4 regions of the Brevibacillus sp. FW301-21C12A genome follow, and region 4 is predicted to be linked to each of the others. Evidence: riboswitches for the same ligand, from Rfam matches in the RefSeq annotation. Region 4 holds a riboswitch; each other region holds the start of a gene.
The links. Region 4 has a riboswitch for cyclic di-GMP ahead of AC3WQH_RS07190 (GNAT family N-acetyltransferase). Riboswitches for the same ligand answer to the same signal wherever they lie in the genome.

Region 1 (7,808 bases), on a different contig from region 4:
TGAATGATAACCGCACCTGGCGCCGACTGCTTGGCGTTGCCGCGCCCTGCCAGCCAATATGCCAATAGGATTCCCAAGCCAGGCCCTGGATTTGTCTCCATGAGGAAAAAAATTGATTTCCCTGTTCTCACTGACTCTTCCAGTCCAATCGGACTAAAAATACCGTGGTTAATTGCATTGTTCAAAAACAGCATCTTCGCCGGCTCGACTAAAATGCTTGCGAGCGGCAGCAATCCTGCATCCACAATCACTTGAACACCGGAAGCGAGTGCTTTGCTAAGACCAGTCACGACCGGACCAATCGCTAGGAATGCTATTATCGCAAGCACCCCCCCAATTATTCCCGCCGAAAAATTGTTAATCAGCATTTCAAAACCAGAACGAATTCTGCCTTCAAGTAGTTGGTCCACTTTTTTCATGATCCAACCACCGAGAGGTCCCATTATCATTGCTCCCAAAAACATCGGGATGTCTGATCCAACTATAATCCCCATTGTGGCAACGGCCCCTATGACACCGCCACGTACATCGTGAATCATTTTCCCACCCGTGTATCCGATCAAAAGCGGTAGCAGATACGTAATCATTGGAACAACCAACTTGGCCAGTTCCTCATTAGGCCATCGCCCCGTGGGGATAAACAACGCCGTAATCAGTCCCCAGGCGATAAACGCGCCGATGTTCGGCATCACCATCGCACTGAGAAACCGCCCAAATTTTTGTACCGAGACTCGCACACCGCCGGAAGATTGGTTCTTTGTCGCCAAGTTCTCCATACTGGACCCTCCTTTACCCTGTCTATAAAAATGTTGACATGATTAAACAGATAATGTGCACACCTCAAATATAAAGCGTTTACATACGCGTCACAACAAAATCAAAGCGCGAATTTGTCGTTCTCATTGTTGCCAAAACTTAATAACGGCTAAAAAAAAGACTTCCGCTCCGCAGAGCCGAAGTCTCTTTTCCTTAAAAATCTTCTCTTTCCACCTTCATCACTTTTCCCGTTTCCGCATTGACCTCGACTCAAGAATCTGTCACATTCTCTCCCAGTGTGTCGGGTAATATCAAAGGAATACCCGTTACCGTAGGCGGTTCCATTAGTAGCACTGTTGGCTACACATTAAATGTCCCTGCCAATAAAACTGTATATATGGGATACAGAGTGAAATATAGCGTTGAAGAGGGGACTAGGGAAATGATTGACCTGGTCACTGGAAAAGTCGTCTCTAGTAACACCTATGTTGTTAAAAATCCGAAATTCGGTGAATACAAACTAATCGACGCAAAGTGATCCCCAAGTAACAAACAAAAAGGATTGGCTAACCAGCTAATCCTTTTTGTTCAGAATGAAGTATCCTAGTTTTGAAAGTGTGTACATAGCGAAGATAGACATTAATGTCTTAGAAATGACGTAACCATCAACGGCCAATTGATATCCCGGGGGTATTAAACTCTTGGGATTAAACCAAAAGTAAACGGAAACTACCGCAGGTATCAGTATCAGAATTTACGCTATGACATGCCTGTTTTCCATGGAGATTCTGCCACCTTATACGATTATTAGTCATTCTGACTGGAATCCATTTTGACAATGATTGGCTTTAAATTCAAGAGGAATTTTTACCAAAATATCCCTCATTCTCTATTTCTTTCTTGCATGCAAAAAAAGCCGACGCAATCACCATTGCATCGGCTTTTCCTTATCGGTAGCGCTTAGCGCTGTTTGTTATATGGTCTTCCTGCGGACTCGCCGCTGCGGGAGCGGGACTCGCCGCCGCGCGGGCGGGAATCGCCACTGCGAGGACGGAACTCGCCGCTGCGCGGGCGAGGTGGGCGTTTGCCGCCGAAGCCGGAGCCAGAGCCGTATCCGCCTTTTCCTTTCGGGAACGTCTTTTTCTTGCCTACGCGCAGAGGCGCTTCTTCGGTCAGGCGAACCGGAGTCATATCCGGCTCTTTGGTCAGCAGCTTGAGGGCAGCAGACACGAGCGTCACAGAATCAATATCCTCCAGCAATTGCTCCGCCAATGTTTTGTAGGCGCTCAAGTCTTCGCGGCCGGACGCCTCCAAAATTTTCTCCACGGTCAAACGCTGCTGGCCTTCCAACGCTTCTGCCATCGTCGGCACCGAACGACGCTCCATGCGGCGGTTTGTCGCGCGCTCGATCAGACGCAGATGGTCGATTTCGCGGGAAGTGACAAACGTGATCGCCAGACCTGTTTTCCCGGCACGGCCCGTACGGCCGATGCGGTGAACGTAGCTCTCGGAGTCTTGCGGAATGTCGAAGTTGAATACGTGCGTTACGCCGCTGATATCCAGACCGCGGGCAGCAACGTCTGTCGCCACCAGCACCTCGATCGTGCCTTCCTTGAACTTGCGCAGCACGCTGTCGCGTTTTGCCTGGTTCAAATCGCCGTGGATTCCTTCAGCGCCGTAGCCGCGCTTGGTCAGCGCTTCCGACAGCTCATCTACACGACGCTTGGTGCGCCCGAAAATAATCGCCAGCTCAGGCGAGTGAATATCGAGCAAGCGGCAGAGCACGTCGAATTTTTGCTTTTCGGCAACTTCCATATATTGCTGTTCGATGTTTGGAACGGTGACTTCCTTCGGCTTGACGGAAATCAGTGCCGGCTCTGTCATGAACTGCTGCGCGATTTCCTGAATCGCTCTCGGCATAGTCGCAGAGAACAGCAACGTTTGACGGTTGTCAGGCACTTCTTGCAAAATTTCCTTGATGTCATCAATGAAGCCCATGTTCAGCATTTCATCCGCTTCGTCCAGGACGACGATCTCGATCGCGTCGAGGCGGATGGTTCTTCTGCGCATATGGTCCATAAAACGGCCCGGCGTTGCCACGATGATTTGCGGACGCTTTTTCAGCGCCTTGATCTGGCGGGTAATGTCTTGACCGCCGTAGATCGGCAGCGCGGAAATGTTTTTGAACTGGGCGATCTTGTTGATTTCTTCTGCTACCTGCACAGCCAGCTCGCGAGTCGGCGTCAGGACAACCCCTTGAATGTTGCCGTTGTTTTCATCGAGGCGTTCCACCAGCGGAATCCCGAATGCAGCCGTTTTCCCTGTACCTGTTTGCGCCTGTCCGATCAAGTCCCGGCCTTGCAGAGCAACAGGAACGGTTTGCTCCTGAATCGCAGTCGCCTCTTCGAATCCCATATTGCCAAGCGCTCTTACAACAGAATGATGCAAACCAAAATCATAAAATGTAGTCAATGAACGTCAGTCTCCTTTTACTTTACCTTCTTCTATAAAATCCTCACTAAAAAAGGGCACTATTCCTTACAGCCGGAACATGCCCTTTTATCTCCGATTGTACATAAGCACCCCACAAAGAACATAGCTGTAATCGTACCATGCATCCTGTAAAATTGCAAACGGCATTTGTGCCCATTTTCCTCTAGTCTCAACAGATTGGCGCAGAAACATACCTCCGTTAACTGCAAAAACAAAAGCAGCCCTGCCCGGATCATCCAGACAGGACTGCTTTCTTCCGTCATCGCGCTTTCATACCCGGCACCGCGATTATTTTACCCATTTATGGAACAGCTCGTCGAATTTCCCTTGCAGCTTCATTTCGTCCATCCAGACATCGAGATAGCTGGCGAAAATAAAGTCGCCGCGCGGAATCATGTACGCTTTTTCGCTGCGGGTAAACGGCTTGTCCGTCAGAGCCGCGTACAGGCGGGAATCGGCTTTGGAATACACCATGGCTTCGATCGTGTCGGTAATCATCACATCGTATGTGCCGTTGGCGACAAGGCCAGGGATGTCCAGGTTGTTTTGCACGACAGTAACGGTAGCGTTTTTAAAATGGTCGCGCACGAACTGTTCGTTGGTACCGCCCGGATTCACGCCGATGCGCACTTCTTTTTTATTGATGTCTTCCAGGCTTTTGTACTTGTCCTTGTCCTGCACGCGAATCAGCGGAGCTTTTCCGAACTCGATGTACGGATCGCCCATGTGCGCTTTTTTCTGGCGATCGGTGTTGCGGGTCACGCCGCCGACCGCGATGTCAAATTTGTTCGCCAGCAGATCGTCCATCAGCGTCGGCCAGGAGGTTTGCACGAAGCGCGCTTCTACTCCAAGGCTTTTCGCAAACTCTTTCATCGCGTCGATGTCGTAGCCTTCAAATTCGTTCGTTTTCGGGTTCAAATATGTGAACGGCTTGTAGTCGCCCGGTGTGCCCACGAGAATGTATCCCCGTGCGATAATCTCGTCGAGGCGGGACTCAAACTGTTTGTTTTCCTGTTTTTTGATCGCTTCCACTGCTGCGGTCTGCCCGGTTTGCGCGCCTGTAGTAGCAGCAAACGCTCCGGTTCCAGTCATCAGCATCGTTGCAGCGAGTGCGCTCGCCATCATTCTTTTTGTCCACTTTTTCATTAGTTTCTTCTCCTCCCGATTGTCGATCAGTCTGTCTCATGCCCATCTGCTGTTTCGAGCTGTCTCATCCCTTACATGGCATCCCCCCTTTAACCAGGGACGGGCTTTAGCCTTACAAGGTCTTACAAGGTGAACTTGCCTACGCCCTGCTGCAACTCCTCCGTGACCGTGTTCAACTGCTCGACCGAACGGGCAATGTCCTGAATGGCTTGCAACTGTTCGGCCGTGGCCTCCACGACCTTCTGCGCGTCTTCCGAGGCAAGCTTGGCAATGTTGTACATTTCGTCGACCGAGGCGCTCACCTGCTCAGAGCCTGCAGACATTTCCTCCGATGCCGCCGACACCTCCAAAATATGGGCGGCAACATTGCGCGACGATTCCAAAATATGCGCGAAAATATCCCGCACCTCTTCGATCATCGAAATGCCTTCCTGCGCCTCGCGATTGCCGGTGTTCATCACTTCTACCGCGTGGCGGGTATCCTGCTGGATTTCCCCGATCAGCGCCGCGATTTTCGCAGCCGACTCCTCGGATTGATGCGCCAGATTTTTCACTTCTCCCGCCACGACGGCAAAGCCGCGGCCGTGCTCGCCAGCCCGCGCTGCCTCAATCGACGCGTTGAGCGCAAGCAGGTTGATTTGCGAGGTTAACTGGCTGATCGTATCGAGAATCCCTTCGATCTCCTTGGATCGGCTGTTCAAGCGCTCAATGGCTTCAGCCGCTCTGGTCGTGCCCTCTCCGATGCTGCCCATTTGCCGGACGGCCTGCTCGACGACTGCTGCGCCTTGCTCGGCCTGATCCGATGCCTCGCGCGCCGCTTCGGACACATGCGCGGATGTCTCTGCAATTTTCACAATCCCCGCCGCCATGTCATTCATGGACAAGGCGACGTCCTTGGAGCTGGTAGCCTGTGCCTCGGCCCCGCTGGCAATCTGGTTGATTGACGTCCCGATCCGGTTTACGTTTTCGGTCGCGTGTTCAATTCCTGCCGACACTTCATGCGTAAAGCGCAGCACCTGCTCCGACGATTGCGACACGCCTTCGATCAAGCCTTTCAAGTGCGAGACGGTCTGGTTGAAGTCGCGGGAAAGCACTGCGATCTCATCTTTTCCGGCCACCGTGACCGTCTCTGTGAGATTGCCCTGGGCGACGACATTGACGGCCTGGTTCAGACGCTGGATCGGTCGAACCAAACGAACCGACAGCCAGTACACGAAGACGATGCCCACCGCCAGAACGACCAAGGAAATAGCCAGTAGCTTGATCGACAGTTCGTTGACCGGAGCGTGCAGGTCTTTGGCCGGAGCAGTGATGAACACTCCCCAGTTCAATCTGGTCGAAGCGTAGGAGGCGAATTGCGCCGCTTGTCCCTCTTCGTATTGAATGATTCCGCGACCGCCTTGTGCCGTTGCTTCAAAGGCGGTTTTCAACTCAGGAATATTGCTGTCGAGCACCGACTGCTTCAAAATGACTTCGCTGTTCGGATGCCAAATATACGTTCCTTTTTTGCTCACCAAAAAGGCATAGCCACTATGTCCGAACTTCTCCTCGGAAACCGTCTTCTGAATCTCGTTGATCGGAATGGTCGAACCGACATAGCCGTATTGACGATTGTCCTTCATCAGCGGAACGATGATCGTCACGATGTAGTTGCCTGTCCGCTGCGACACGACCGGCTCGGAAACGATGATTTTCCCCTCGCCTCGTCCTGCCTCCTGAAAATGCGGACGATCAGACGGGTTCGTCTCCTCGCCCTTGAAGTTGATGACTTTTTTGCCGCTCAGGTCATAGGAAAAGAAAAACGTCTCAAACTCGGGGTTTTTCTTCTGCGCCTCCTGAATCAGCTTCAAGTCATGGTCGAAATTGTTGTCGGCGGAAATCATCTCTCCGATCGTTTCAACAATTCCGATTTTTTCTTGGAAAAAGCTGTCGATTCTGATGGAAAGATTGCTGGCCGTAAGTTCCGCTTCTTTGTCCAGGCTGGACGACAGCAACTGCGACGAGCTGTAGTAGCTGGCACCGCAGACCGTACCCAAGCTGACAATCAAGAGCAGGCACATGACGACGATTAGCTTTTTCTTCAAACTGGATTCCATCTCACGCTGTACCTCCTATCTTTTTTTGGCAACAAAAAAGACTGCCACCCGGACAGCCTTCTTACGTGTACGGCATGGCAACCCGGCTATCGTAGCAGCAGAAGATGCGCTCTGCTTGCCTTAGACCCGTGGCTTTGCGTCCCTGCCTTTCAACAGGTTTGCCTTTGTCATTTTTTGTCGTTTTATCTGTATAAAAATACTATAGCACAACATCGGAAAAATGTGGGTTAACTTTAAAATAATGGATTGGATTTTTTTCCACACAAAATCTTTACCCAAATTGTTTGACAAGTAAACTACTTTCTACGAAATAATTGCGAAAAAATCGCAAAAAGGCTGACACCTAGTTGTTGGTGTCAGCCTGTCGTCCACTTTTGACTTCTTCGTTTAGCTCAGCCCTTCCACGTGGCCGTGCTCATCCACATACAGCGATTCGGCCGCAGGTTTCTTCGGGAGTCCCGGCATCGTCACCAGGCTTCCGGTCAAGGCGACGATGAAGCCTGCTCCTGCCGAAATCCGCACTTCGCTCACCTGAATGGTAAAACCGACAGGGGCGCCAAGCTGATCGGCCCGATCTGTAAAGGAGTACGGCGTCTTCGCCATGCACACAGGCAGATGGGACAGCCCCATTTCCTCTACCTTCTGGATCGTTTTTGTCGCCAGCGGCGAAAAGACTACCCCGGAGCCGCGGTAAATTTCTTTGACCACCGTCTCAATCTTTTCCTTCACGCCGAGGTCTTCTTCGTACAAAAAGCGGAATTGCCCAGGGCGCTCTGCCGCGCGCGTCACTTTTTCCGCCAGTTCGATTGCGCCTTCTCCGCCTTCTGCCCACGCCTTGGACAGCGCCGCCTCGGCACCTGCCTCCTGGCACAGCGCCATGACTGCGTCGATCTCCGCTTGTGTATCAGTGGCAAAATGGTTGATCGCTACAACCGCCGGCACGCCGAACTTCTGCAAGTTTTCCAGATGGCGACGCACGTTGGCGAAGCCTTTTTCCAATGCGGCGAGGTTTTCTTCGGCCAAATCCGGCACTTTGATTCCGGCGTTGTACTTCAAGGAACTCACGGTAATGACCACGACTGCTGCCGATGGCGTCAGCCCGGCTTTTCTGCACTTGATGTCAAAAAACTTCTCCGCGCCCAGGTCAGCGCCGAAGCCCGCTTCCGTTACGACGTAGTCGGCCAGCTTCAAGGCTGTCTTCGTGCCGATCACGCTGCTGCATCCGTGCGCGATATTCGCAAACGGACCGCCGTGGACGATGACTGGCGTGCCCTCAATCGTTTGCACGAGGTTTGGCTTGATCGCTTCCTTGAGCAG
Region 2 (7,808 bases), on a different contig from region 4:
AGCCGCGACGAGGCGACAAGAATTTTCCAAAACCTCAACGACCATCTGAAGCTGGAACTGATCCGCGACTTGCCGGCGGATGCGACGATCACCCTGTACGAGCAGGGCGAATTTTTCGACCTCTGTCGCGGCCCGCACTTGCCGTCCACTGGCTACATCAAAGCGTTCAAGCTGATGAGCGTGGCAGGTGCATACTGGCGCGGAAAAGCGGAAAACCAGGTGCTGCAGCGCGTCTACGGTACCGCTTGGCCGAAAAAAGCGGATATGGACGAATATCTGCACTTCATCGAAGAGGCGAAAAAGCGCGACCACCGCAAACTGGGCAAAGAGCTGGAGCTGTTCATGTTCTCCGAGGAAGCGCCTGGCATGCCGTTCTACCTGCCAAACGGCTTCACTGTCCGCAACGAGCTGGAGCAGTTCTCCCGCCGCCTGCAACAGCTTGCCCAATACACAGAGGTGCGCTCGCCGTTCCTCATGAACGAGCGCCTCTGGAAAGAATCCGGTCACTGGGATCACTACAAGGAAAACATGTACTTCTCTGAAGTCGACAACGCGACTTACGCCTTGAAGCCGATGAACTGCCCAGGACACATGCTCATTTACAAAAACGCAATGCATTCCTACCGCGACTTGCCGATTCGCTATGCCGAGTTCGGCCAGGTTCACCGCCACGAATATTCCGGCGCGCTGAACGGCATGCTGCGGGTTCGCACCTTCTGCCAGGATGACGCACACGTATTCGTCCGCCCTGACCAGATCGAGAGCGAAATCAAAAACATGATTAAGCTGATCGACAAAATCTACAAAGTGTTCGGCTTTGAATACAGCGTAGCACTTTCGACTCGCCCGGAAGATTCCATGGGCTCCGACGAGCTGTGGGAAACAGCGGAAAGCTCCTTGAAAAAGGTGCTGGAGCAACTGGAAATGCCGTATGAAATCAAGGAAGGCGACGGTGCGTTCTACGGACCGAAGATCGACTTCCAAATTACCGACGCGCTGAAACGCCGTCACCAATGTGGAACCATCCAGCTCGACTTCCAAATGCCGGAGAAGTTCGACCTGACTTACGTGGGCCAAGACAACGAAAAGCATCGTCCGGTTGTCTTGCACCGTGCGATGTACGGCTCCATGGAGCGTTTCATCGGCATCCTGATCGAGCACTACGCAGGCGCATTCCCTGTCTGGTTGACTCCAATCCAGGCGCGCTTGATGAACATCAGCGAGGTGCACATTCCGTACGCCGAGCAAGTCAAAGAAAAGCTGCAACAAGCTGGCATCCGCGTAGAGCTGGATGCGCGCAACGAAAAAATCGGCTACAAAATCCGTGAAGCGCAAGTGCAAAAAATCCCGTACATGCTGGTTATCGGGGAAAAAGAAGTGACAGACGGCACTCTGTCTGTACGCAGACGCGGAGTAGGCGATGAAGGCGCCATGACCGTTGATGAGTTCGTGGAAAAAATCCGCGCCGAAATCAACGAAATGAAGTAAAGCAAAAAGGGCAGTTCTCACCCGAACGGTGGGAACGGCCCTTTTGTTTTTGGCGAAAACGGTGGCGACAACTGCTACAGCTCATTTTCCAGACGGGCAAGCAGTGTTACGACTTCATGGGACGCCCGTTGAAGCTGCTCGTACGCTTCCTGGGCGCCGGCGAGATCCTCGGCCTGGTATTTTTCCACTGCCTGCTTGGCGTAAAAATGTACTAATTTGTGCGGCTCCTCCAGCTTTTTGAATGTCGGGTTGTTGCGCACAAGCGGCGGCAAGTCGCTGTAGTACCACGTCCCCAGTCGGCAGTGATGGTGCGAGGCCATTTCTGCGGCGACCAGGTTTTCCAAACCAAGGAACATGTTGTAAATTTTCCATTTCCACAGCAAATGATCCGTTTTGGCCACGCGCACGATGTCTTTGTAGCTCAATTTGACATTGATCGTAAAGAACGTCTTGCGGTACTCATCCATTTTCCGGCTCAGTTCGAGAATGATTTGCGCGGTGTCTTTGGCGATTTGCTGCGAATGTGTGCTCAGGTCAAAAATCGTGGAGTTGCGGTGGGCGATATCCGTGACAGAAGAAGCCTGTTCCTCGGTCATGGCGGCAATTTGCGAGGTGGATTGGCTGATTTCCTGCATGGTGGACACAATCTTGTTCAGGGCGACATCGGCGAACTGGGCTTCCCCGACGCTGCGCTCCACCAGCTTGCTCGTGCTGTCCATCTGCTCCGTCACTCGCTTCGAAACTTGTTGCAGCGACTCCATGTTGTCTGTGATCCGGTTGATCTGTTCTTTTGTATGCTCGGCCAGCTTGCGCACCTCAGTGGCTACGACCGCAAAGCCGCGCCCTTGCTCTCCGGCCCGGGCGGCCTCGATACTGGCGTTCAGCGCGAGCAGGTTGGTCTGCTCGGCGATTTCCCGAATGATGCGGATGACGTCCTGTGTCTGATGAATCTCCTGATTGAGCTGGTTTACCCTGCTCATGACCTCGACAAAGACGTGGCCCACCTGGCGGATGTCGCCGAGAGCGGCATTGATGATCTGTTTGCTCTGTTCAGCGGATTGCACCGCTTCGTCTGTCCCTTCTGCGACTTTGACCGCGTGGTTGGCGACTTCCTGAATCGAGGCGCTCATTTCTTCCGTTGCGGCGGTGACGCTGTGGCTTTCCTCGATCTGCTCGTCCATTCCCGAGATAAGCTGCTTCGTCGTGTCGAGCTGGGTCATATGGTTGAGCATGCCGGAGATGCCGAACAAAAACGATTTGAACGTCTCTTCCATATACACTTCCACAATCAGTTGCTGATCGAATGCTGCCAATTTTTGCACAGCGGTGACCATTTTCATCATCTGATGCGGCTGATTGCTCCATTTTTCCATCAAAATCGTGGTCATGATCTGAATCAGCAGATGGTGTGCAGAAATAAAATGATCGGCTGTCAGATGAATGCGGCTGTGAACTTGCCCGATGACAATTCTCGTTTTCACGTACTCATGGTTGACTTCTGCTGTGAGAAACTGCTCCAGGTGGACCTCCAAAGTTTTTTTCAACCGCTCCAGGCTGGAGTTGTCGAGGATGATCTTCTGGAGGTGGGGAACGTTAGTGATCGACTGGTAAAACTTGGATACGATCTCTGCTTTAAAGGGGTAAAGCGTGGTAGCAGCCTCTTTGACGTGCGCCAATGTATCCTGATCCACGCCCAAAAAAGACAGGCGCTCTTTCACGCGTTCGCCCACTTCGGTAATGTCAGTTGCGTGGGAAGCTTTCACATACTCATTCCATGGCTTTGCTTTCTTTGCAAAAAATTGCATGCAGACCTCCGAATTTTACATTTTATTGATTTACTCAAAAATTGAGAAAGAGGGGGCGATTGCCATTGCTGCAGCTTGCCGTTTCTGAGCAGTGGACAAGGCCTTTGTTCTGGGATAAAATAAACCGACCCTACAACGAAAATAGGGTCGGTTGCACTACTCGCTCCCAGCCATTCAAGTGCCCACATACAAACGGCTGATCTTCGCTTTCCTTATTGAAGGGGAATATATAGAGCATAATATATAGTCATATTATCCTATGTTTATACAAAAGGGAATAGTCAAAAAAACGGTTTGCACATTGGCGTGCACCGGGTCATTTTTCCGATTTTCATCGGCTTGCGACCGCTTTTGCAACAGCGAAAAGTGCAGGAACAGGAGCCGTTCGCAGGCGGAATATGGTACGCTAATAAAAAGCCGGAATCGCATGTTGGACATCAATACGAGACAAACTGGAGATAGAGTGGCATGCCAGGCTCAGCCAGGAAAAGGAGGGTGACCACCAGTGCTAGAGCAGATGCAAGTACGTGACACACGAAAGCGTCCTCTCCGTGATCTGCGCATTTCCGTGACAGACAAATGCAATTTTCGTTGCCGGTACTGTATGCCGGCTGAAATTTTCGGGCCGGAGTTTGAATTTTTGCCGCAGCACAAACTGCTGTCATTTGAAGAAATTACCCGCTTGACCCAAATATTCACAGCGCTCGGCGTGCGGAAAATCCGGATTACGGGCGGAGAACCGCTCGTGCGCAGGGATTTGCCTGAATTAATACGAATGATTCGAAAAATAGAGGACGTTCACGATATCGCCATGACGACCAATGGCTCGCTGCTCGCCCGCCATGCCCAGGCTTTGAAGGAAGCCGGGCTTGATCGCGTCACCGTCAGCCTCGACAGCCTGGACAACGAGCGGTTTGGCATGTTAAACGGCAGAGGCTATCCGGTGGATGCCGTGCTCGACGGGATTCGCGCGGCGGCGGAAGCGGGACTCGGGGTGAAAATCAACATGGTCGTCCAGCGCGGTGTCAACGACCAGGACATTTTGCCGATGGCCCGTTATTTCCGCGAGCAAGGCCATACGCTGCGCTTCATTGAGTTCATGGACGTAGGCAACAGCAACGGCTGGAAGCTCGATCAGGTCGTGCCTTCCAGCGAAATCGTCCGGATGATCGACGCAGAAATGCCGCTCGTCCCGGTCGAGGCGAACTACTTCGGCGAGGTCGCTTCGCGCTACCGCTACGAGGGGAGCGATCAGGAGATTGGGCTGATCTCGTCGGTGACACAAGCCTTTTGCTCTACCTGTACGCGGGCGCGGCTGTCGGCAGAGGGGAAAATGTACAACTGCCTGTTCGCCTCCGCCGGCTATGACTTGCGCGAGCCGCTGCGCAGCGGGCGAAGCGACGAAGAAATCCAGGAGCAGATTCGCGCGATCTGGGAAAAGCGCGACGAGCGCTATTCGGAAGAACGGCTGGACGAAACGCCGGGGCTGCAAAAGCGTCCGAAGGTGGAAATGTCCCACATCGGAGGATAAAAAGCGATAAGCCTTGACAAAGACAACTCTACCTTGTATTATAAGTTGCGTGTATAAACACTTCATACTTCGAGAACAAGCAGAGGCGCCCAGCTTCTCACCTGGGTCGACGTCCGACACGACTGTTGACAGGTAACTCTTATGCAAAGATCCTTGGATCTGATGAAATTGCTTAGGTGAGATATGTGCGGGCGCAGATGCGTTCGCACATTTTTGTTCCTTCTCGAAATTGACGGAGGTGGCAAGTATTAGCAAGGATCAAATGTTAATCAACGAAGCGATCCGTGCCCGTGAAGTCCGTTTGATCGGCGCTGACGGGAGCCAATTGGGAGTCGTACCCTTCAGGGAAGCGTTGCGCATTGCCCAGGAAGCCGAACTGGATCTGGTAAACGTTGCTCCGACAGCCAAACCGCCTGTATGCCGTATCATGGACTACGGAAAGTTCAAGTACGAGCAGGCGAAAAAGGAGAAAGAAGCACGGAAAAACCAGAAGATCATCGAGCTGAAAGAAGTGCGTTTTTCTTCTAACATCGAAGAACACGATTTTCAAACCAAGCTTCGCAACGTCCGCAAGTTCTTGGAGGATCACCACAAGGTGAAGTGTACGATCCGTTTCCGTGGACGTGAAATCACCCACTCCGAAATCGGGCTTGGCGTTATGGAGCGTGTAGCTGCTCAGTGTGAAGATCTCGCTACGCCTGAGCGTAAACCGAAGATCGAGGGCCGCAGCATGATTATGATTCTGGCTCCGAAAGCGGAAAAGTAAGATAGTAGTTTAGACAGGAGGACTTTTCAGATGCCTAAAATGAAAACCAACAAGGCTGCTGCAAAACGTTTCAAAAAGACTGGAAGCGGCCAATTGAAGCGCGACCGCGCATTTGGTAACCACATGTTCGCCAACAAAACGACTAAGCAAAAGCGCCACCTGCGCAAAGCTGCACTCGTTTCCAAAGGCGATCAAAAACGCATGGAGCAAATGCTCACTTACCTGTAAGTTTTCGCATCATTACACACATTACGCAGCATGAGCTCCCTAAGCGCCTAGCAGTAGGCCGCCATGCTGGAAAGACCAGGAGGAGTTTAGTATGCCAAGAGTAAAAGGTGGCATTGTTACACGCCGTCGTCATAAGAAAATCCTGAAGCTGGCGAAAGGATACTTCGGTTCCAAACATCGCCTGTTTAAATCCGCTAATGCGCAAGTAATGAAATCCCTGCTTTATGCATACCGCGACCGTCGTCAAAAGAAACGCGACTTCCGCAAACTGTGGATCACCCGTATCAACGCGCAAGCTCGCCTGAACGGTCTGTCCTACAGCCGTCTGATGCACGGCCTGAAAGTGGCTGGCATCGAAGTGAACCGCAAAATGCTGGCTGACCTGGCTGTGAACGACAAAGCTGCGTTCAACGAACTGGCAGCAGTTGCAAAAGGCAAACTGAACGCGTAAGCACATACGCAAAAAGCAAAGCCGATCTTTCCTGGTGGGGAAGGTCGGCTTTTTTTGCTTGTCGGAGAGGCTCTCCCCTATGAATGAACATCCGAAAAGCGCAAGGGCAGCAAGGAAACGCCATCGTTTTTTTAAAGAAAATGGACAACGGGCGTAGAGGCGGCTCCGTCTCAGGTTGGAGCAAAAAACAATCTCCCGTCCGTGTCGAGAGGATGGCTCCCTGCCGTACAATAAAAAGCGTCAAAGGAAAACATTGGATAGGAGAGAGTAGAGATGAAAAAACAAAAGTGGATGGTAATGATGGGTGCAACTGCGGTGATCTGTTCGGCGCTGTTCGTTCCGGGAGCGTTCGCCAAAGAAAAGGATGATGCCTACGTAGCACCCGTCGTCTTCATCACAGGAGCACCGGCGGCACAAAATGTAGACCAGGCGAATCTCAACACGATTCCGACAGGCAGTTCGTTTATTTTCCCGGCAGCAAACAGTGACTCTGACAAAAAATAAGAGGGAGCAATCCGCGAGGAGCGATCGGGCTACAGGTCTGGTCGCTCTTTTCGATTCTTTCGGTGCCGTCGCGGCAGTTTTGTCAGCAGGACGAATCGCCACTTCCTGCCTCCCGACATATGATGGTGGGGGAATCCTAGCAGGAAAGGAGTTTCGCTGATGAACAATCGCCAGAGGATGGCGGACGAAGAGCTGCAAGTGTGGGCGTACCGGATGGAAGCCAAATCCCCGCAGGATGTGCTTGTTCTGGCGGTGGAACACTTCGCAGGCAACCTCGTCCTCGCCTCAAGCTTCGGTGCCGAGGATGTCGTGCTGATCGACATGCTGCACAAACTGGCCCCGACGATACCTGTTTTTTATCTCGATACGAACAAACATTTTCCCGAGACGTACGAGACGCGCGACAAGCTGGAGGAGCGGTACCAGACGAAATTTATCCAGGTGCTGCCCCAGATGACTCTGGCTGAGCAGGAGAAGAGCCACGGAGACAAATTGTGGGAGACAGACCCGAATCTGTGCTGCCAAATCCGCAAAGTAGAGCCTTTGACACGGGTGCTGTCCGGCTACGACGCCTGGATTACCGGCATTCGCCGCGATCAGGCGCCTACCCGCGCCAATGCGAAAAAAGTGGAATGGGACGATAAATTCAAGCTGGTGAAGTTCAACCCGCTCGCGGACTGGACGATGGACCAGGTGTGGGCATATATACACGCGAACGATGTCCCCTACAACCCTTTGCACGACCGCAATTATCCAAGTATTGGCTGCAGTGTTTGCACCCGGCCTGTCCAGTCAGGGCAGGACCCGCGCGCGGGCCGCTGGGCCGGCTTTGACAAGACCGAATGCGGCCTGCACAAGTAAGGGAACAAAAGGGAGGACACGCTATGCATACGATCTCGCCACACGGTGGGACGCTGATTGAACGGCTGGAAAGTCAGCCGGAAGCGATAACCAGAGCCGCTGGCAAAAAAGCAATCGTGGTCGATCAATGGACGTTGTCTGACATAGACTGCCTCGCCATTGGCGCCTTTTCCC
Region 3 (7,808 bases), on a different contig from region 4:
CAAAGACCACACGCTTGAGGAACTGCGCCAGCTCGATGCGGGCAAATGGTTCGACGAGAAGTTTGCAGGCGAAAAAATTCCGACTCTGGCGGAAGCGCTGGCTGCGATCAAGGGCCACTGCACGCTGAACATCGAGCTGAAGGCGACGAGCGACATGTACCCGGGAATTGCGGAAAAGGTGCTGGCGCTGGTGGAGCAGTACGGAATGAAGCAGGAAGTGTATGTGACGTCGTTTGACCACGAACTGATTCGCCACGTGCGCACGCTCGATCAGGAGGTGCAGACGGGGCTGATCGTCTACGGCCGTCCCGTGCTCATGCTGGAGCAGATCGAGGCGGCAGGCGCCAGCATCTTGTCCATGGGCTATCCGTATCTGACGCGGGAGCTGACAGCCGCCGCGATTGAAAAAGGGTTCAAGGTCATAGCCTGGACGCTAGATGAGCCTGCGTACATCCGGGAAGTCATGTCCTGGCATCCCGAGGTGCAAATTTGCACCAACCATCCTGACCGGATGCTGACACTGGGCTAAGCGAGCATGAACAAAAAGCCGTCGGGGAGAATCGGTCCCGACGGCTTTTAAGCATGTTCCCGCTATATTTTGAACCGGCTCACATGAGATTGCAGCTCTTCTGCGATTCTCGCCAGGGAAGCAGCAGAGGAGTTCACTTCCTCCATGGCGGCCAGTTGTTCCTCAGTGGCGGCTGACACGCTCTGGGTTCCGTCTGCCGAGCTTTCAGCGACCTGTTCAATGACGCTGACCAATTCGACGACCTTCTCGGTTCCGGCAGACATTTGTTCGGAATATAGCTTCACTTCCTGGATTTGGCTCGCTACTTGTGCGACTGCATCCTGAATCTGCTCAAACGATTTTCCGGCGTTGTTTACGACCGTCAAGCCAAGCGCGACTTCCTTGGTGCCTTGCTCCATCGACAGCACAGCCTGATTGGATTCCAGTTGAATGGCGGTAATCAGCTCTTTAATCTGCTGCGCCGATTGGGCGGACTGCTCGGCCAATTTGCGTACTTCGTCTGCCACCACCGCGAAACCGCGGCCTTGCTCGCCCGCTCTGGCGGCTTCGATGGCGGCGTTTAGCGCGAGCAGGTTCGTTTGCTCCGCGATCGCCGTGATGACCTGCACGATTTGCCCGATTTCCTGCGAGCTGTTTCCCAGCCGTTTGACGATATCCGCAATGTTGCTGACCGTATTTTCAATGGACTGCATCTGGCTGATGACGACCTGCAGCGCCTCGTTGCCTTCCACGGCGATCCGGGAAGCGCTCATGGCCGATTCGTCCGCGTACTGGGCATTCGCCGCTACTTGCTGCGCCCCTTGTGACACCCCTTGCATGGCGTGCACGCTGTCTTCTACGCTCCTCACCTGTTTTTCCGCGCCGTAGGCCACTTCCTGAATCGTAATCGCAATTTGTTCCGTCGCCTTGCTGGTATGTTCCGCATTCACCGACAGCTCTTCTGCGGAAGAGGCGAGATCGGTAGCTGTGTCGTTGACCTGTTGAATGATCGTGCGCAAGTTGTGCACCATTGTGTTTACCGACTGGGATAGCTGTCCGACCTCATCCTGCGAGCGGATTCGCAGAGGCTGCACGGTGAGTTCGCCTTCGGAAATGCGGTTCGCCACAGAGGCCACATCCACAATCGGACGGGTGATCTGGCGCGAGATCGCATACGCGATGGCGATGACTACAGCAACTACGCCAAAAACGATCAGCATGACGTTGTTGCTGACGGAAGAAACGGCGGCCGTGATAGATTCGACCGGAATGTGCAAGTACAGGCCAAAGTTCGTTTTCGAAATCGGCGAGTATGTGACGACGTATTCCTTGCCTTGGTCGGAGTAGCTGTAGGAGCCTTTCTCGGCTTTGTCCGCTTGCAAAATGTCGACCAAAGGCTGGGGCAGAGCCGATTCCGCAAGCGGCTTTCCGATCAGCTCCTGGTTGGGGTGGTATTGAATCTGGTGCTTGTTGTCCACCAGAATCGGGTAACCGTCGCTGCCGACGTTCAGATTGGCCAGAAACGTCGCGGCGAACTCGTCCACGTTGACAAGCCCGGTCAGGACGCCGAGCGCCTCCTTGTTTTTGCCGGTGACGGGAGCAGCGACGATGATCGAACGGTTGCCCGTTGTTTTGGCGACCAGGACATCGGAGTAGCTCGGTTTGCCCTGCATGCCGTCCTTGAAAAATTGCCGCTCGCCAAGGTCGATCCCGACGCTTTTCGGGAACGTATCGGCGGATACTTTTCCGTCGCTGCCGATAAACGTATTGCCGTCGTACAGCTTCATTTCTTCGGTAAACTTGCGGATGAACTCGTTTTTCGCCGCCGCGTCAGCCGATTGAATATCAGAGGTGCGGGCCAACACCTGAATTTCGGTCATGCGCCGGTCCAAATATTGATCCATCGCCATCGCGGTACTGGAGGTCAGGTCGACATACGACGCTTTTTGCTTGTCGATCAGGATGGATGAAAAGCTGTTCGTAATAAACAGCGAAACGACGGCCAGAGGAATGACTGCAACGGTGAGAAACCAGAGAATCATTTTGTTCCTCAGCTTTTTGAACAAAAACATAGGCTTTTCCACTCCTAAATTCGTGCTTGGCAATTTCTTTCTGTCTTGCGTAGAACGCTGCCTGCCCGAAAGAAATGCACAGTCAGACTGCCGAGAAGACTCAGCAGCCTGACGAGCGATTAATATCCCATTGCCGCGCCTTCCCCGCGAGGGTCAGCGCCGCCAAACTTCACATTCGTTTGCGGATCAATCAAGATCGCGCCGGACTGGCCCATCGCATCGGTGTAGGCTGCTTCCAGCTTTTCGACCGGATGGCCGCGCTTCACCAGCTCGTCCAGAACGTCCTGCGGAATCCGGCTTTCGACTTTCAGGTTGTTGGAGGCAGAGCCCCAGTTGCGGCCGTGCAGCCATCTTGGCGCTTCAATCGCGTCCTGCACGCTGAAGCCGAAGTCGACGATGCGCGTGACGAGCGCCGCCTGCGTTTGCGGCTGGCCTTCGCCGCCTTGTGTTCCGTAGAGCAGGTAAGGCTTGTCTCCTTTAAAGAGCATCGCCGGGTTGATCGTGTGGAAGGTGCGTTTGCCCGGTTCCAGGTGATTGATGTGTTTCGGGTCCAGAGAGAAGTAGCTGCCGCGGTTTTGCAACAGGACGCCCGTGTCTTTCGCGACGATGCCGGAGCCCCAGTCAAAGTAGTGGCTCTGGATGATCGACACGGCATTGCCGTCCTTGTCCACGACGCCAAACCACGTAGTATCGCCTTTTGGATCGAGCGGCTCGACCGCTTTTGCCGCTTGCTTCATGTCAATGCGCGCTGCCAGTTCTTTTCCGTGCTGCTTGGACAACAGCTCGTCCACAGGAATATCCACGAATGCCGGGTCAGTCAGCCATTTGTCACGGTCGGCAAAAGCTTGTTTGGTCGCTTCGACGATCGTGTGGTAGTAATCCGGCGTACCTTCGCCCATGCTCTTGAGGTCAAAGTTGTTCAGCACGTTCAAAATCGAGAGCGAGGCCATGCCCTGGGAGTTGGGCGGCACGTTGTACGCCTTGTAGCCGCGATAGTCTACCGTAATCGGCTCCGCCCAGGTGGAGGTATGCTTCTCGAAGTCTTTCAGCGTGAGCAGCCCGCCGTTTTTTTGCAGGTCGGCGACGATTTTTTGCGCGACTTCGCCTTTGTAAAATCCGTCGGCGCCTTTTTGGGCAATGATTCGCAACGTTTTGGCAAGGTCCTTTTGCTTGAGAATTTCGCCTGCGGCATACGGCTCTCCGTTCGGCTTCAGGAACGTTTTGCGGAAGCCCTCGAAGCGCTGGAGATTTTTCAGCTCGTTGTCAGTCGGGTCTGTTGCGTACTTGGTCCAGTAAACCTGGTTGGGCGAGACGGGATAGCCGTTTTCGGCGTACCCGATCGCAGGCTCCAGCAGCTTGTGCCAAGGCAGCTTGCTGTTGCCCATGCTTTTGTGCGCGTAGTTGTAGGCTTCCCACCAGCCGGAAACAACGCCGGGAACCGTGTTGGCAGACTCATAGCCGCGGGAAGGAATTTTGTCGTAGCCTTTGCTTTTGTAGTATTCGATGGTTGCCTTTTCGCCAGCTCGTCCGCTGCCGTTCAATGCTTTCAGCTCTTTTGTTTTGGCGTTGTAAATGAGCCAGAAGTTATCCCCGCCAATGGTCGTGTAGTGCGGATAGACGACGGCGAGGGTAGAGGCGGCGGTAATCGCGGCGTCTACTGCGTTTCCGCCGTCTTCCAACGTTTTCAGGGCTGCGGCTGTAGCCAGATAGTGAGGTGTTGTGACCATGGCATTTGGCGACATTGATGTTGGACGATTGGCAGCTTGGACCGGAGCGAATGTTGTCAGGCCGATAGCGGCGGTCAATGCGACGGCAGAAAGTTTTTTCCAAAGTGACATCTCATGAAGCCTCCTTGTATTTTGGTGAAAAGGTTCCAACAATCCGACAGCTTTTCGCAGCCTCACCTCCTTGACCGGGACAGACAGAAAATTCCTCATACCTACAAAAATGGACAAAAACAGACAATGAGTGCGCAAAAAAAGACCAATGATATAGGATCATTGGTCTTGTCCTACATCAATATTTCGGTAGCTGGCTGGCATGCCCGCTCGTGCGGAGGTAGCCCCTCTAGCTTTGCGTCGCCGGATTTCCCCGGGTTTGCCGTTTCGATATCAATGAAAAATTAATGCAAATGTTGCAGGTAAAATTTCCTAAACCTGTTTGTCAATAATATAGACGATTTGTCGATTGGGGTAAATAAGGAAATTTCTTTTTATCTAGAAAAAAGGAAGCATCAGGGAAATACGCGTTTTTCACCGACATTCACACACCTCTGTTGGCCGAACTGCTTATGATGATAAAAAGGCACATTTGCCAAGGAGTGAAACAACGACCATGATGCATCCCGATACAGAGCTTCGCTATATCAACGACGAGATCGGGTACGGTGTGTTTGCGACAAAGCTCATTCCCAAAGGCACGATTGTCTGGGTCCAGGATGATCTCGATCAGGTATTAGACCCGGCATTTGTGGAAAAACTGGATCCATTAAGAAAACAGGACGTGCAAAAATATTCGTTCAAAAATCAGTTCGGCAAATACATCTTGTGCTGGGATAAGGCCCGGTTTGTCAACCACAGCTTCCATGCGACCTGTGTGGCGACGATGTACGATCTGGAACTGGCGGCGCGGGACATTTTGCCGGGCGAGGAACTGACCGATGATTACGGAACGCTGAACCTGGATGAACCGTTTGACTGTTTGCCGGAGCCGGGCACGAGCCGTTCAAGGGTGATGCCTGACGACTTGCTGCGCTACTATCGCCAATGGGATGAGATCGCAGCCGCCGCCTTCGAGCGGTTCAATCAGGTTGAACAGCCGCTGCTCCACCTCGTAAGACCTAAGCATTTGCAAACCATTCGCGGCATTACCGAACAGCAGCGGTCGCTCGACTCGATCATTTCGCTGTACTGCCAGCCGCAATCGCGATGGCCAAAAGAGCAGGAGTGGTAGACGCAGCGGGCCGGACAACGGCCCGATTTTGTTGAACTCTGGGAAGAGAATCAGTATTATGGAATGTAAAGGTGAAGTGAAAGGTTGATTTCATTGGAAAACAAGGTAGCGTCATCCAATTTTATCCGCAATATCGTGATTGACGACCTGCAAGCAGGCAAGGTCAAGGAAGTCATTACCCGCTTTCCGCCGGAGCCGAACGGGTATCTTCATATTGGACATGCAAAAGCCATCTGCCTGAATTTTGAACTGGCAAGCGAATTTAATGGCAAGGCTCACCTCCGTTTTGACGATACCAATCCGGTGAAAGAAGACACTGAGTACGTGGAAGCGATCAAAACAGACGTCAAATGGCTTGGCTTTGAATGGGACGGGCTGTTTTTTGCATCGGATTACTTTGAAGAGATGTACAAGCGTGCGGTGCTGTTGATTCAAAAAGGCAAAGCCTACGTGGACGATCTGTCTGCCGAAGAGATGCGCAAGCTGCGCGGAACGTTGACGGAGCCGGGCGTAGACAGTCCGTACCGCAACCGTTCTGTGGAGGAAAACCTCGACCTGTTCGAGCGCATGCGCAACGGAGAGTTCAAGGACGGGGAAAAAGTGCTGCGTGCCAAAATCGACATGTCCTCCCCGAACATCAACATGCGCGATCCGGTTTTGTACCGCATTTCCCATACGACCCACCACAACACGGGAGACAAATGGTGCATTTACCCGATGTACGACTACGCGCACCCGCTGGAGGATGCGATTGAAGGCGTGACCCACTCGCTCTGCTCGCTCGAATTTGAAGACCATCGTCCGCTGTACGACTGGGTCATCAGCGAGTGCGAGATGGAGCACGTTCCGCGCCAGTACGAGTTTGCCCGCCTGAACCTGACCAACACGGTCATGAGCAAGCGCAAGCTGAAACAGCTCGTAGACGAAAACGTCGTCGATGGCTGGGACGATCCGCGCATGCCGACCATTGCAGGCTTCCGCCGTCGCGGCTTTACGCCGGAAGCGATTCGCACGTTTGCCCGTGAAGTCGGGGTAGCGCGCAGCAATAGTACAGTCGACGCGAAAATGCTGGAGCATTTCATCCGCGAGGACTTGAAGCTGAAAGCACCGCGCACGATGGCTGTTTTGAATCCGCTGAAAGTCGTCATCACGAACTATCCGGAAGGCCAGGTCGAGATGCTCGAAGCGGAAATCAACCCGGAAAATCCGGAGATGGGCAATCGTCAAATTCCGTTCTCCCGCGAAATCTACATCGAGCAGGACGACTTCATGGAAAACCCGCCAAGCAAGTATTTCCGCCTGTTCCCGGGAAATGAAGTCCGTCTCAAGCACGCCTACTTCATCAAATGCAACGACGTGGTGAAGGACGCGGATGGCAATGTCATCGAGCTGCACTGCACCTACGACCCGGAGACGAAGAGCGGAAGCGGGTTTACAGGACGCAAGGTAAAAGGGACCATCCACTGGGTAGATGCGAGCCAGGCAGTACCTGCCGAGTTCCGTTTGTACGAGCCGCTGATTCTCGACGATGAGGACACGGAAGGAAGCTTCCTGGACAACATCAACCCGAACTCGCTGGAAGTGTTGAACGGATTCGTCGAGCCGAACATGAAAGACACGAAGGCGCAGGACAAATACCAGTTTTTCCGCCACGGATACTTCAACGTCGATCCGAAGCATACGACGCCGGACAAGCTGGTCTTTAACCGGATCGTTTCGCTGAAAAGCTCGTTCGAACTGCCAAAAGCGTAGTACAGGCGCAGGCTGTGACAAACACAAAAACGCTGTTGCGGCATGGGAAAACCGTGTGCAACAGCGTTTTTTCATCAGGCAAGGCGTGGAACTTTTCTCATTCGCGTGTATAATTATTCGTGTTGCACCAGAGAAGGAGGACAGGCAGTGAATGGGGGAGCAGAGCTTACACGCAGCTTGAAGCTGTGGCATATCGTCGTAATTGGCCTGGGGTACATGGCTCCGATGGCCGTCTTTGACACTTTTGGCATTGTAGCCGAGGAAACCGGTGGACACGTTCCTGCTGCCTACGCAGTGACGCTGCTCGCCATCCTGTTTACCGCCGCGAGCTACGGGAAAATGGTCCGCGCGTTCCCGTCGGCAGGGACCGCGTACACGTACACGCAGCAAACGATCCATCCGTATGCGGGATTTTTGGTCGGATGGGCGTCGCTGCTCGATTATTTGTTTTTGCCCATGATTAACGCCCTGCTGACAGGGGTGTATTTATCGTCCGTCTTCCCCGAGGTGCCGACCAGGTGGTG
Region 4 (7,808 bases):
CGGCAGCCCGAAGCAAATAAACAGCAGTTGCAAAAGCAGCGGTGTCCCGCGCATCACGTACACGTACGTGTGTGCCAGCCACGCCAGCGGCTTTACGCTGCTTTTTGCCATTAACGTAATGAGAAAGCCCAACGGGATCGAGAGCACGATGGCGATCAAAAACAGCAGGATCGTCATCTGCGCTCCTTCCAGCATCGGTTTTGTAATCGAAAGGATGTAGTCTGCGCTCATATTTCATGCTCCTATGTGGATTAGGCAGGCTTTGGCTTTCCTGGCAGGAGCCTGACCTTGTTTTTTCGTCGTGACATAAGCGTGGCTTCGCCCATCTTCCTGGCGAAGCCATCGTTTCTTTCATTATTTCAATACGCGATCCTCGCCAAACCATTTTTCCGAGATTTTCGCGGCGGTTCCATCTTGATTGAGCGCGTCGAGCGCCTTTTGCAGCTCGTTCAGCAGCGCTTCGTTGCCTTTTTTCACCCCTACGCCGTACTCTTCAGGAGACAACGATTCGTCCAACAATTTGAACGTTCCCTGATCTTTGGTCATGTAGTAATCCGCCACGACCTGGTCGATGACCACGGCATCGACGCGGCCGATTTTCAGGTCGCTCAAAGCCAGTACGTTGTCCGGGAACTCCGTGATCGTCTTCACCTGGTTTTTCAGCTCGCTTGCATTCAGAGCGTCAGCGGCAGAGGACAGCTTTTGCAGCCCGACAACTTTGCCAGACAAATCCGCGAGCTTCGTCATATCGGAATTGGCCAGCGTCACGACGACCTGCGCGTTTTTCAAGTACGGTTTCGTGAACAGCACTTTTTGTTTGCGCTCATCCGTAATCGTGTATCCGTTCCAGATCAGATCAATCCGGCCGCTGTTCAATTCAGATTCTTTGGAACCCCAGTCGATAGGCTGAAACTCGACCTGCTTGCCCATCTTTTCGCCAGCGGCGCGAGCGTAGTCGATATCGAAGCCGACCAGCTCGTTTTTCTCATCGCGGAAGCCCATTGGCGCAAATTTGTCGTCGATTCCGATAATCAGTTTATTGGCGTCAGCGCCTGTTTTCTCGCTGGAGCAGCCCACTACCAGTGAAAAGACAGCTCCGAAAAGCAGTGACAGCAAAGCAAATTTTTTCATCGTGATTCTCCCCCTAGTTCGGCTAGTCTCTATTTGTTTTTACTCTGATAAAGTGGTAATACGTTAACAAGGTATCATGATAGCACATCATCCAAAAAGAGTCGAGACTTTAGCAAAGAAAAGCGCACAGGAAAAGCATTCCTAAACAAAAAACGCCGGATTCCCCAGCGTTTTGCCTGTTCGCGCGCGAGACGGGCTTGCAGGCGCTTTCGTCCTGCAGCCGATCAGCAGATGCACGTCTTTCTTTTTTGGCCGATCTTGCCGCGCTCTTCGATTTTTTTGATAGACTCCGTCGCCAACGGGACCTTGCACGCCGTCTGGCCTACATCCACCTGGACTTTTCCGATCGCTTCCGCTGTCTGCACCGCTTCCGCATGCAGTTCCGTGACAGACGCGCCAACCGCGATGACAAACTGGTTCATGACATAGCGTACCCGGTTTCTTTCCTGATGGATCGTCTGCTTCACCCGCGCAAGCAAGGCGCTGATTTCCGCCAGGTCGAGCTGCTCGTCAGGCGTGATCGACAAGTAGTTGGCGTACGTGCTCCAGCCGCAAGCTGCAATCATCTCCTCCTCCGCTTCGATCCACTCCCGTGCCAGCTCCAGGGCGAACGAGCTTTCGGCGGCAACACCCGCAACCGTGTACTCGGCCAGCATGTACCAGTACGCCTGCCTGACCCAGCTTTGCAGTTGTTCCTTCGTCACCGTCTGCGGGTCGATCGCCAGGCCCGCCAAATACATCGCGTCGTGATTGCCCGTCTCGTACAACGCTTGCACCAGCTTTTGATCGCGCTTGACTGCCTTCACCAGCTTTTTCATGTCGCCGATTCGCACGCCAAAAAACGGCTCCCTGGCGCCATGGCGCATGAACGTCTTCTTCGTCTGCTCCGTGCCCAACGCTTCCAACTGTTGCATGACTTCTTCCACGGTCATTCGCGTCCGCCTCCCTTTTTTCCTAGTTTACCCATTTCCCGGCTGCTTTCTCCCTGCTACAAGAGCGGGAAAAGGTAGCGCAAGATCATGATCGAAACCATCCCGACGACAACCGTGCCCAGCAGGCTGCGGGTCACGATCGCAACCAGAAACGTCGGAATCGCCGCCAATAGTTCGACATTGGCTAGTAGCGACAACTTTCCCTCCTGCAAAAACAGCTCCTGCCCGACCAGTGCAGCCATGACCGCGATCGGCACGTAATGCAGCCAGCGGACGCCCCACGCGGGAAGCTCCATGCGCGACAGCACCATCAAGGGCAGCACCCGCGGCAAAAACGTGACCAGCGCACTGCCTACAATAATGAGGAAGATATCCCATCTCACTTCCATCTTTCGATCACCATCCCGATTGTCGATGCGCACAGCGTAGCTACGATGACGCCAAGGTTGCCCGGATACAAGACAGACACGCCTACAGCAATGACGACTGCGCTGATGGCGACGACGATATCGAGCCGGATTTGCTTGCGGCTCATCATCGCCAGCACCAGCAAGCCGATAAACATCGCCGGCAGAGCGAAATCAAGGCCCAACTGCTCGGGATTGGCGATCCACTGTCCGAAATAGGCTCCCGCCAAATTGGCCGCAATCCAGTTCAGGTAAGCCGTCACATTCAAACCGTGCATCCATTTTTCGTCGATCTGCTTGCGCTTCGCCGCCTCGTTGATCGCAACCCCGAACGTCTCGTCTGTCAGAAGCGAACCGACGAGCATGTTCCGAAACGCCGTCAGATGGCGGAAGTAGGGCGACAGAGCCGCGCTTAGCAAAATATGCCGCAAATTCACAAACAAAATCGTAATGATAATTCCCATCGCCGAGCTTCCTGCGGCAATCATGCCCGCAGCAATAAACTGCGCCGAGCCTGCGTACAGCAAAATGCTCATCAAGGCAATTTCCATGATGCTCAGCCCAGCGGTCTTTTCCAGCACACCTGCCGCAAACCCGATGCTCAAATACCCGAGCAAGGTTGGAATGCAATCCTTGACCCCCTGCATGAAGCTTCCCTGCTCACCCGCGTTCGACAATGCTTCTACTTGCAGTTGTTCTCGCCCCACTGCTTCTCCCTCACTCTCTCTTTATTTCACTCCGGCTTGCGCGCTTGCCTCCTGCTTCGCTCCGCTTACTTGAATCTCTTCCCGGTGACCACCTGGTACAAGTCCGGCTTGCTGCGCCAGAGCGCTTCGACCTTATCCGGGCCGAGCACCTTTGTCACTTCCGCAAACATAATATCGTGGCGAATGTACTCGACAGCGACCAGAACGAGCGCCGGATCCTTCGTCTTGACCGCCCAGGCAGCCGTATTTGGCGTGAAGTTGGCGATCAGCACTTCCTCCAGATCACGCGCGACGATTGTAAGATGCCCGCCCATCCGTTCCTCGGCCACATCAGGCGCCATATAGTCATGGTGATACGTCGTCCCTACGCGCGTCTCTTGCTGTCCAAACAAAACGGTAAAGACGGAAATCCCTTCTTCGGTTCGTCTGTCCACCGCCTCCTGGATAAAAGGCACCTGAGGCTCCCAGATCGACAGCCACACTTCCTCGCCAGCCTGCTCGATCATTTGCCTCATTTCCATGAGCACCAGCTCGTCACCGCTAATTCGCCGAATGACGTCGATCTCTTGCTCGGACTCTAAGGCCGACAAGTTTTTTTCCAAATAGTCGAAGGACGCTTCGAACTGCCCGCGCAGCCTGCGGACCAGCTCTCTTGCTGGCAGCGGCGCATACGTGACAGGCTCGGAAGGCACGGTGTAAACAGCCCCTTTGTCAACGAGCTTGCCCACGACTTCGTAAATCATGGAGCGCGGCACGCCAGAGCGTTTGCTGATTTCGTATCCGGTGATCGGAGAGTGCTTGAGCAGACTGATGTAAGCCTTGCACTCGTACTGGGAAAATCCGAGCTTTTGCAATTCCTTGTATATGTCTTCCATCCCGACCTCTTAGTAGTTAGTTTTATACTCACTATAGGTTCAGGTTCGTTCCTTTGTCAATGTGCTTTTCCCGGCACAAGCGAAAATAAAAAAAACCCTCCGTGAACGAGGGCCTTTTTGGCAAGCAAGCAGCCTAAGCGAGATCGCGCACTTTAATGTAAGAAACGTTTCTTACATTAATCACGATGTCATCGTATTGCAGCCACCCATCCTTTTGGTTGGCGACCATTTGGATGATTTCTTCCGGCTCGGTTGTCTCGATCTTAACCAGCTCGCCACCGGAAAAGTGAAACTCAATCGTTTTGGCCTGACTCATTTTCGCATCCCTCCTGTTCTTTCTAGTTATCGGACGGATGGTAAATTTTTGTTACGCATCAGGCGCGAGTAGCTGAGTCGGCCATTGGCAAAAGTCCCGGCACAACCTGACTATGTTCCTATCTTTTCTCTGTTTTTCCTCGCATCTTTCTCTGTCCAAACTACCAATTTGGAGCCGACTATTTATGAACAATCGGTTACTTTACCCTACCAAAACTTGACAAGTTTGTTTCTCTTGGATTATATTTTGCATAATTCGACACTTCTATACATTTTTCGCAAATGAATGACAAAGGCAAAGTCATCGAAAGGTGGCGACGCAAAACCACGGGTCTAAAGTCTTTGACCATGACAGCCGGGTTGCCATACATCATGAGCATAGCAGGAAGATGATGGTGACTTTGGGCTGTTTCCGCATGGGGAATGGCCTTTTTTATGCTCACATGGAAGAAAGGAGGCGCCATTTTATCGATCAACACTAGACTTGTACATGAAAAAACAAAGAGAGAGAAAAATGGAGTGGAGTATTATGTACAAACTGGTTGATTCAGCACAATCTTTGGCACTTTTCCATCAAATCAAGGAAAGTGTCTGGACCTCAATGGGCTTCGAGATGGAATACGCCAAAGATGGTTCCGACGTCTATCTTTTGTTGTCGGATGAGGACGAACCAGGCGGGACTTTTGAATTTACACCACATGAAAAATCTTCTGCTTATCTGCAAAATTTGTTTCAGGATGTTTTGACGAGCGATATGAAAGTTGTCGAAGTGGACAGTTTCGCTGTCTTGCCCAAGTTCCGCGGAAAGCTGGGACGATGGGGAGTTGCCCTCATGATCGATTATGCAGAAAAACACGGATATACGCATGCAGTCGGTTTGGCAGATCCGGCTTTTTTTCAGTTGATTAACCGTAAATACAACGTCAGAGCGACGCAAGTGAAAGAGATGGTCTTCTACAAAGGGGCGAATGCCATTCCGACCGTCTTCCACCTGCAAGAAGCCTATTTGAACAAGGACAAGCCCGAATTTGCCTGGTATCAAGAGCTTTGCAAACAAATAAAAGTTGAGGTTAGCTGACATGGAACTCTTACAAAGAAGAAATAACTGGGTGGTCATTGTTTTTGCGAGCATCATTACCATCGTCCAGATCGTGAACCTCATCATGGGGGTTCCGTTCTCCTTCGTTTTAACCGTGCTGGGGATTTTGTACGGGGTGCTCGCACCTTTTGCCTACCTTTCCAACCGGCCAGCCTGGCGGGACAAGATGGCTCCCTTCATGAAGTTTTTCAACTTCGCTGTCATCGGCATTTTCATGTTCGTCATCGTGGGACTCGATCCTTGGCTGGTCAACATCATGACGATCATGTTCTTCGTCGCGGTCATGGGCATTTATCAGGACAAACTGATTAACATCTTGACCATCATCGCAGCCATGGGGATCGTCACCTACTATTTCCTGACGAACGGCGAAGCGATTTTCTACACGTCCGATCCTGTTCATTTGATGTACTACTTGCTGGCCTTCTGCTTCGTATCGGCGACAAGCATGATGCACGCAGTTTTCAACAACAAGCTGCAGCGGGAAAGCGAGGAGCAAAAGCAGCAAGCGATCGCCTCCAAAGAGTCGCTGCAGCGCATTTTGGACCAGATCAACGAATCGCTCAACTCCGTCCAGGAATATCAGGAGAATTTGAACAAGGTTACAGATGGCGTCAACGTCCGCGCGGTGGAGACAGTGGCTGCCCTTCAGGAGATCATGCGCTCCTTCTCGATCCAGACCGACAACACCAACGAGTTGCGCCGCGAGATGGGCACGACCAACCTCCAGGTAGAGGACATGACCCGCTCCGTGACCGAAATGCACGAATACGTAGAATCGACCAAAGAAGCGACCAATGAAAGCGGCAAGCGCATCAGCAACATCGGCAACGACTTCGAGCGCTTTATCAAGGACATTCAAGGCACGAACAAGCTGATCCAAGAGCTGAACAAAGAAACGGAATCCATTGAAAAAATCATCCAAACGATTTCGGAAATTTCGGCACAGACCAACCTGCTGGCGCTCAATGCGACCATCGAGGCTTCCCGTGCAGGCGAGCATGGTCGCGGCTTTGCCGTCGTAGCGGACGAGGTGCGCAAGCTGGCCGAATCTTCCAAGCTGTCCTCCGAATCAATCTCTACCTTGTTGATGACGATTCGCGAAAAAATGAAGCTCGTCTCCGACATGATCTCCGAGTCCCAACTGTCGTTTGAGAAAAACAGCGAAGGGATCATGGAGGTTCAGGAAATGTTTACGAACGTGGACAACTACATGCACAACTTCGCCGAGAAAACGAAAAATCTGCAAGAGTTCATCGTCCACGTCCACAGCATGATTCAGGAAGTCAACGCCAAAGTCGAGGTCAACGCAGACATCACCGACAAAAACAAGGAAAGCCTCGAAGAAGTCCTCGTGCTCGTCTCCGAGCAAAAAGAGGAAATCGTCAAAGTATCCGGTGGCTTCGAAAAGATCGAGCAACAAATTCGCGGTTTGAATACGTAAGCAGCAAAGCTGGCTGGATTTTTATGCAACTGCCCTCTCTTTTGTAGAGGGCGGTTTTTTTGCGTGCATGTCTGGATAATTGTGGAATCGGCGAGATTTTTTTATAAAATTCATTTTTCTACATAGCATGTCCCGCCTGTATCGCTTATAATACACATGGAATTTTTACAGTTCTCTTCCATCGTGAATCGATCCAACGCAAAGAGAGGCCTAAGCCATATGCCTGTTTTTCATCGTTTTCCAACGAGCCAGGGGAAAAAGATTGGTTTGACTACCCTTTTGACGGGTCTTGTTTCCTTGTCCATTCTGTTGACGCTGACGATTCTTCTCGTAGCCTCGTATCAATCGAAAAAGAAGTCGCTGATTGATACGACTCTCACTCTTAACTATTCGAGCGCAAGCAAAATGAGCCAAATGATCGACTCCCTGTTCCTATCCATGCGCAGCAGCCTGCGCTATTCCGCCACCGTTTTAATCGACCATCCCTCACGGACGCAACAAGAAGCCATCGAACATCTGGAGATTCTTCGCAAAAGCGGCAACTACTTCAACTCGCTTACTGTCGTAGATGAAACCGGAACGGTTCGCAGTGTGTCCCCGCCATCGCTCGGCACTGTCGGACAGAAGCTTACGACCAGGGAAGCGCAATACGCACTGGCATTGAAAAAGCCTTACATCTCATCGCCCTACATTTCCAAAAAGTACAAGCGCCTCCTGCTGTTTATGAGCGAACCGATCTTTGACAAGGACGGACAGTATCGCGGATTCGTCGGGGGAACGATCTATTTGCAGGATCACAACATTTTGAACATGATTATCGGCAACCCGGAGATAGATACGAGCGGCTCGTCTTATTCGATTGTCGGCTCGAATGGACAGTTGCTGTTCCATCCGGACA

Region 1: it holds a riboswitch for cyclic di-GMP, as region 4 does, so the genes downstream of both, AC3WQH_RS09500 (methyl-accepting chemotaxis protein) here and AC3WQH_RS07190 (GNAT family N-acetyltransferase) in region 4, are expected to answer to the same signal.
Region 2: it holds a riboswitch for cyclic di-GMP, as region 4 does, so the genes downstream of both, AC3WQH_RS05820 (methyl-accepting chemotaxis protein) here and AC3WQH_RS07190 (GNAT family N-acetyltransferase) in region 4, are expected to answer to the same signal.
Region 3: it holds a riboswitch for cyclic di-GMP, as region 4 does, so the genes downstream of both, ggt (gamma-glutamyltransferase) here and AC3WQH_RS07190 (GNAT family N-acetyltransferase) in region 4, are expected to answer to the same signal.

The regions. Positions count from the first base shown of each region.
Region 1 is NZ_JBYTBG010000011.1:26,825-34,632, forward strand. It holds gene AC3WQH_RS09485 (PTS mannitol transporter subunit IIBC) at 1-776, opposite strand, end outside; gene cshA (degradosome RNA helicase CshA) at 1,717-3,228, opposite strand; gene AC3WQH_RS09495 (transporter substrate-binding domain-containing protein) at 3,538-4,395, opposite strand; gene AC3WQH_RS09500 (methyl-accepting chemotaxis protein) at 4,518-6,491, opposite strand; cyclic di-GMP riboswitch class I at 6,565-6,664, opposite strand; gene AC3WQH_RS09505 (formate--tetrahydrofolate ligase) at 6,879-7,808, opposite strand, start outside.
Region 2 is NZ_JBYTBG010000006.1:13,598-21,405, forward strand. It holds gene thrS (threonine--tRNA ligase) at 1-1,488, shown strand, start outside; gene AC3WQH_RS05820 (methyl-accepting chemotaxis protein) at 1,563-3,293, opposite strand; cyclic di-GMP riboswitch class II at 3,430-3,513, opposite strand; gene moaA (GTP 3',8-cyclase MoaA) at 3,811-4,824, shown strand; gene infC (translation initiation factor IF-3) at 5,087-5,590, shown strand; gene rpmI (50S ribosomal protein L35) at 5,621-5,818, shown strand; gene rplT (50S ribosomal protein L20) at 5,910-6,269, shown strand; gene AC3WQH_RS05845 (hypothetical protein) at 6,543-6,773, shown strand; gene AC3WQH_RS05850 (phosphoadenylyl-sulfate reductase) at 6,933-7,634, shown strand; gene sat (sulfate adenylyltransferase) at 7,658-7,808, shown strand, end outside.
Region 3 is NZ_JBYTBG010000005.1:30,850-38,657, forward strand. It holds gene AC3WQH_RS05085 (glycerophosphodiester phosphodiesterase) at 1-529, shown strand, start outside; gene AC3WQH_RS05090 (methyl-accepting chemotaxis protein) at 592-2,580, opposite strand; gene ggt (gamma-glutamyltransferase) at 2,700-4,418, opposite strand; cyclic di-GMP riboswitch class I at 4,604-4,692, opposite strand; gene AC3WQH_RS05100 (SET domain-containing protein) at 4,915-5,532, shown strand; gene AC3WQH_RS05105 (glutamine--tRNA ligase/YqeY domain fusion protein) at 5,617-7,284, shown strand; gene AC3WQH_RS05110 (APC family permease) at 7,432-7,808, shown strand, end outside.
Region 4 is NZ_JBYTBG010000007.1:104,920-112,727, forward strand. It holds gene AC3WQH_RS07155 (amino acid ABC transporter permease) at 1-231, opposite strand, end outside; gene AC3WQH_RS07160 (amino acid ABC transporter substrate-binding protein) at 355-1,131, opposite strand; gene AC3WQH_RS07165 (DNA alkylation repair protein) at 1,356-2,063, opposite strand; gene AC3WQH_RS07170 (AzlD domain-containing protein) at 2,120-2,452, opposite strand; gene AC3WQH_RS07175 (AzlC family ABC transporter permease) at 2,443-3,117, opposite strand; gene AC3WQH_RS07180 (TrmB family transcriptional regulator) at 3,243-4,052, opposite strand; gene AC3WQH_RS07185 (hypothetical protein) at 4,186-4,368, opposite strand; cyclic di-GMP riboswitch class I at 4,652-4,735, shown strand; gene AC3WQH_RS07190 (GNAT family N-acetyltransferase) at 4,897-5,445, shown strand; gene AC3WQH_RS07195 (methyl-accepting chemotaxis protein) at 5,447-6,910, shown strand; gene AC3WQH_RS07200 (sensor domain-containing diguanylate cyclase) at 7,130-7,808, shown strand, end outside.